DNA from 2 places in the Saccharobesus litoralis genome. Region 1 is predicted to be linked to the other one. Evidence: predicted binding sites of a transcription regulator. Region 1 holds the regulator's gene; the other holds the start of a gene.
What was found. The regulator FNR, encoded in region 1, switches genes on or off when oxygen is low (the NO sensors DNR and NnrR bind a similar motif). The targets are predictions, from matches to a motif close to TTGATCTAGATCAA.
Positions count from the first base shown of each region.

Region 2: the regulator FNR is predicted to act here: its motif matches at 1,990-2,003, upstream of C2869_RS19335 (DUF3149 domain-containing protein).

Region 1 covers NZ_CP026604.1:3,678,305-3,681,503, reverse strand. The annotation lists gene ccoS (cbb3-type cytochrome oxidase assembly protein CcoS) at 1-157, shown strand, start outside; gene C2869_RS13165 (sulfite exporter TauE/SafE family protein) at 163-810, shown strand; gene fnr (fumarate/nitrate reduction transcriptional regulator Fnr) at 859-1,590, shown strand; gene uspE (universal stress protein UspE) at 1,783-2,718, shown strand; gene rlmF (23S rRNA (adenine(1618)-N(6))-methyltransferase RlmF) at 2,736-3,199, opposite strand, start outside.
Region 2 covers NZ_CP026604.1:5,115,476-5,118,674, reverse strand. The annotation lists gene C2869_RS19345 (substrate-binding periplasmic protein) at 1-247, shown strand, start outside; gene C2869_RS19340 (hydrolase) at 364-1,353, opposite strand; gene C2869_RS19335 (DUF3149 domain-containing protein) at 1,787-1,933, opposite strand; gene C2869_RS19330 (peptidylprolyl isomerase) at 2,187-2,957, shown strand; gene C2869_RS19325 (hypothetical protein) at 2,975-3,199, opposite strand, start outside.

The sequences.
Region 1 (3,199 bases):
TGATGACCTAGACAGACAAGCCTATAACATTCTTTTTGATGATGAAAATAAGCCAAATAAGCCCGCAACCGCCAATGATGTAGTCGATGGCTCGGTTAAAGAACAAACACCAACGGATCACCAAAAATCGTCCAAGCAAGAAAGTGATTTGTCATAAGCAGTATGCTAACTGAACTCATCAGCGCATTTACCATTGGTTTTTTGGCATCATCACATTGCCTTGCCATGTGTGGCGGGATCAGCGCAGCTATTGGCCATGATAAAAATTGTGTTGCCATCGCCGCTTATCATTTAGGCAGAATAACCACCTATACGTTAATTGGCGCATTGGTAGGTTTGGCTAGCCAAACCTTGCTAAGTGAGATTAAGCCCGCTCTAATTGTGGTCAAAGTGCTAGCAGGTAGCTTAATTATATTAATGGGCTTATACGTTGCTCGCCTTAGTTTACTCATTAACTACTTTGAAAAACTATTCACGCCGCTTTGGCAACTAATTCAACCCCATGCAGCTAAAACCTTAAAGCAAAAATCCATTAGCCAACGCTTTGTGGCCGGTGCGCTTTGGGGTTGGCTGCCTTGTGGATTAGTCTACTCAACTGTCGCATGGGCCATGAGCAGCACTAGCCTTTACCAAGGCGCATTAATCATGCTTTGCTTTGGAATTGGTACATTACCTTCAATGCTAACAACCTCCTTTATGTCTCAGCAGGTTGTGCAATTATTAAAACATAATCAGGTAAAGTTAGTGGCTGGACTATCTTTATGCGCTTATGGAATATACACAATATTCGTAGGGGTATTGCAACTTTAGGATATTGTCGTAGACTGTACGATTAATAAGGTCGCTAAGGTTATCTCAATGGAAAATTCAGGATTTTCATGTGCAGTTAGTTGTAATAACTGCAGTATCAGCTCTCTTTGTTTACCCGTGTCTTTAAATAAAACAGATATGGATAAGCTTGATGAAATCATTCATCGCAAGCGCCCATTCCAAAAAGCGGAAAAACTATTTGAAGCCGGTAAACCATTCAAATCTTTGTATGCCGTGCGTTCTGGCTCGTTTAAATCTTATACTATTTCGAGCCAAGGTGATGAACAAATAACCGCCTTTCATTTACCCGGTGATATTATTGGCTTTGATGCCATCCATAATAAAATTCACCCTAGTTTTGCTGTCTCATTAGAAACCTCATTAGTGTGTGAGATCCCGTTTGACACACTTGATAACTTATCAGCTAATATGCCGCAACTGCGCCAGCAAGTGATGAAATTAATGAGTAATGAAATCACCTCAGATCAAGAGCTGGTGTTATTATTAAACCGCAAAACCGCCGAGCAAAAATTGGCAGCGTTTATCAGTAGCTTATCCTATCGATTTGAGCAACGCGGATTTTCACCAAACGAATTCCGGTTAACCATGACCCGCGCTGATATTGGTAACTTCTTAGGTTTAACTGTCGAAACTATCAGCCGCTTACTCAGCCGCTATCAAAAAGAAAATTTAATTAGCGTTAACGGAAAATTTATCAGTATTGTCGACCATAAAGGCTTAGATGAATTATCAGGCAGCCGTAACAACATACTCTGCTAATTTTGCAAAACAAATTGAATTGATAAAAAGCCAGGTTTGACCTGGCTTTTTGTTTTTAGCCTTCGCTGACCACCAATATCTTAACGTTGATTAACCAAAACGCCTGTTTGCTCTGTATCAACTAAATTCCCGCTGTTTTGCCAATATTGAACTAAAATTATTGTTAAGCACTCACAAAGCGGGATCCCTACCATGGAAAAATTTAATCGAATTTTAGCCGTCATTGACCCAACTCAAACAGAACAGAAAGCATTAAATCGAGCGATAGAGTTGGCCTCCAAAACAGGGGCAAGTGTCACGGCCATAATGACCATATTCGACTTTTCATATGAAATGACGACTATGTTGTCTAGCGAAGAGCGCCAATTAATGCAAAGCGCTGTTATCGATGACCGCAGTAATTGGCTAGAAGGTATTTTAGATAAAAAAGCGGATCAAGCAAGCCAACTACATGCAAGAGTGTTGTGGCATAACCGACCTTATCAAGCCATATTAGAGACGGTTTTAAAAGATAATTATGATCTGGTTATTAAAGCGACTCACGAACATGATGTACTAAAATCAGTCATTTTCACTCCTACTGACTGGCACTTGTTACGTAAATGTCCAGTCCCACTGTTGTTAGTTAAAGAACATGCTTGGCCTGAAAACAGTAAAATAATAGCGGCGGTCAATGTTAGTAGCGATGAAGCTGAACACAGGTCACTCAATAAAAAAATTATAGAACAAGCCAAATCGGCCGCTCGCGTTTTGCATTCAGATGCCATACTCGTCAATTGCTACCCTGGTACGCCTGTCAGCTTAGCGGTTGAAATCCCTGAGTTTGATCCATCGAGTTATATCGAATCGATACGACAACACCATCTTGATGCTATGCAAACCTACGCTGACCAATATCAAGTTAAACCAGAGCATTGTGTAGTAGAAGAAGGATTAGCTGAAGAAGTGGTGCCCAAGTTATCGACCGAGATGGATGCCGAACTTGTTGTTCTGGGGACAATTGGCCGTACAGGACTATCAGCTGCGATTATAGGTAATACCGCAGAACATATGTTAGATGCCATCAACTGTGACGTACTGGCATTAAAGCCGGAAGGCTATGTTTGTCCAATTAAACTCAATACTTAACTTGATTGCATTAATTGTCAGGTATAACACCATGCAAGGATGCGACTCACTTTATTGCCCTGCGCCATATCAATAACGCGTACCTGTTTTGCCTTAACCTGCTGCAAGCGCTTTTGTAAGGGTTTGATATTTTCTTTTTTAGAAATTAAACAGGTAAACCATTGAATATTCTCTGCGTAAGCTTGGCTTTCAGTAATCATTTGACTGACAAACGCAATTTCGCCACCTTTACACCATAATTCAGCTTGCTGACCACCGAAGTTAAACTGAGATTTGGCCGGCGTTTTACCTGTCAAATTTTTAATTTTACGTTGATTGCCTTTAAATGCCTCAGCCAAGGATTTATGAAATGGCGGGTTACACATACTAAAAGCAAATTGCTCACCTTTTTTAATCACGCCAGTAAAGATATGATCTGCTTGCTTTTGCTGTCTAACCTCGATTTTTTTACCTATTGGCGGATTAGACTTAACTATCATTT
Region 2 (3,199 bases), 1.4 Mb from region 1:
TTTTAACTATCCAGAGTTAGCGCCGCAGTTAGAAAAGGTATTGTATAGTATGATTAAGGATGGTACTTACGAACGTATGTTTTTTGCCGATCCTGAAGTGAAAAATGCCCTTGAAAGAGCCAATGTGCAAAATCGCATAGTATTTGATTTGAAAAACCCTGAGCTATCACCACTTACCCCTTTAGATAAAAAAGAATTATGGTTTGATCCTGTTACTTATAAAGGTAATAACGGCGAGGATGAGTAATCTGTAAAAGGGCTTGCTATTATGCTAAACCCCAAAGTGAAGTAAAAAAGCTCACTTTGGGTATTATGAATTGCAACGTTAACAGAAGGTAATTGACTATAGTTAAAGCGAGAAGGCTATACACCGGTCAGGTGATTAGCAATATATTGCAGGCTGCGCTGCTCTAACCAGTATTCAACTTTTAACGGCGATTCACCGTTAACATAACCGACATGCCCACCAAATTCACTAAGCTCGTAAGTCACACGATGTGATAACTCTTTACTTGAAGGAATACAAGTTGCCGATAAAAACGGATCGTCCTTCGCGTGCAGTATTAATGTAGGACGTTGGATATAGCGTAAAAACTGTTTACCACTACACTTGTTGTAATAGTCTTGAGCGTTTTTGAAACCGTGCAACGGTGCGGTGACGGCATCATCAAAAGCTTCCAGTGTACGGATCTTGTCGAGTTGCTCGCGCTCTATTTGTACTAAATGGGATAAATCGCTGCGCAATATTTTACGGCTAAAAGTGGCTTTCATCATGTCTAACAAATATTTTTGATAAACCCATGAGAAGCCTTGGCGAATACGTTTGGCACTGGCGGCTAAATCTAACGGTGGGCAAATTGCCACACTGGCAGTAAACGCATTGTTAGGTGTTTCACCTAAAAATTTTACTAAGGCATTCGCACCTAGGCTGAAACCAATACAGGCTAAGCTTTGTTGCGGATATTGTTCCATTAACCATTGGCTAACAAAGGAAATATCTTGGGTTTCACCTGAATGATATAACCTGTGATTACGGTTAATTTCTTTGCTGCAGCCTCTAAAGTGCATGAGCACGCCGATCCAGCCTTTATCTCGAATGGCATTCATCATGCCTTTAGCATATGTGCTATCGATAGAACCTTCTAAGCCGTGTAACACCATTACTATAGGGCGAGAGTCGTCCTCAGTTGGTTTGCTCGTCCAAGCTAGGTCAATAAAGTCACCGTCGGGGAGTTCAAGCCGCTGTTCTTCCACGGGGCAATTTAACTTGTAACGGTCTACTTTCTGCCAAATGGTTTGTACATGACGGTTTCTAAGCCACCAAACGGGCTTAAACTGACTTTCTATGATCATGAATTGCTTATTCTTCTAAGAAAATGCGGATTGTTATCTTGCTTACAGTATTCCTATGTAGTTAGGACTTTGCAAGCGGTGAAGTGAAAAAAACTACATAGTCTTCTCGCTCGGGTCTTATGGTTCATTGTCGGCGCTTACTCGCCCCAATCACATAATAGAGCATATGCTCATGGGGTCTCGAAGCTTGACGGCTTTGCTTACATGGATGTAAGTACTTAGGTTTCGTCTGGAACTAGAAACCTGCCCCTAAAACCCGATCGCTTTGACTATCATTTAGCTGATGAATGGTGTTGCGGATGAAGTAAAAAAATGTAGCTAAGGATGTGGGGGGGGATCACATTTTCGTTTGCCTAAACAAAAGTCAACGTGTTTCCTTAGCTACATTTTACTCCAGTTTAAATGGTTGCTTAGATAGTTGTTTAGATGGCAGTTACTTGCTCTCAAGTTCACGCTCGGCATCATGTAGATGAGACATAAAGTACCAAACGTAATAGCTACATAAACCAATGACAATAGCGATACCTAGAATAGAACCCCAAACGACAGGATCTTTTAAAATTTCAGCCCAAACATTCATGATTGATTCTCCTCAGTTGTCTTGATTACACAATAGTTGAATAGGGGAGAAGATCCTTGATCTTAATCAAGTCTGATGGCGTGCTGATTCATAGCTAACCGCTATATTGATCTGGCGCAATTTTTTATTGATGCATTTTCTTGGTACAGCTTTATAGCCCAGCAGTTAGGCTGCTAGCGGTTACATTTTTTTACGATTTGGCCAATCTGAAGGTGGTACTATTTTTAAAGAGAAATTAGATAGAGTTAAAGCTATGCGGTGGCCGAGATTAACAATAAGTGGTTGGATATTATTAGGTTTGTGGCCCATTTTATGCGGTTCGGCACAGGCAACCGTGGTGATGTTTAAAACCAATATGGGTGATTTTGAAGTTAATTTATATGATGAGTCGGTACCAACCACAGTGAGTAATTTTTTAAGCTATGTGCAGCAAGGTCAATACGACAATACTATTATTCACCGCGCCATTCCTAATTTTATTATACAAGGGGGCGGCTTTTACCTAACAAGTGAAAATCAATTAACTGCCGTCTCACCTCATGCTGACATTGTTAATGAGCCTAAATTTTCAAATGTGCGTGGCACTATTGCTATGGCTAAACGAGCCGATGAAGCCAACAGTGCGAGTCATCAATGGTTTTTTAACATAGCAGATAATAGTGTTGTGTTAGATAGACAAAATGGTGGTTTAAGTGTTTTTGGTCAGGTTGATGCCCAAGGCTTGGCTATTTTAGATAAGATGGCGCAGGAAGCTATTTTTAACCTTGATGATAAGTATTTAACCAATACCCCGTTGCGTAACTACAGCGCCCAAGATGCGCAGGATGGGCAGACGATTACAACAACCAACTATATTGTTGTTGAAGCGGTTGTCGTGGTTAATAGTGAGTTAGCAACTTTGGATGGCCAGCAGCCTGTACGTAATGTGCTGCGTGAACAACAGCAGCAAACAACTCATAGTGGCGCTATTGCTTGGCTATTACTCTTGGTTACGCTATTTGCTGGCAGGCAGCGCTACATTTAGAGAAAGGTGATTGTGTATTAGTGTAAAGTACGCCATTGGCTTTGCAGCTGATTAAACGTGCTGGCGACTTGGTCGAAGTCACCTTGCTCGCAGCAAGCTTGTAGATGTTTATAAAGGCGAGTTAGGTTAGCCGCTAGTTTAGGACTTGCTTGGTGGTCTAATTTTTTATGTAATAAAAATAAAACCTTAGTGACTTTGTATGCGTCTTTTTGCTGGCACGCGTTAATGCCCACTTGATACAT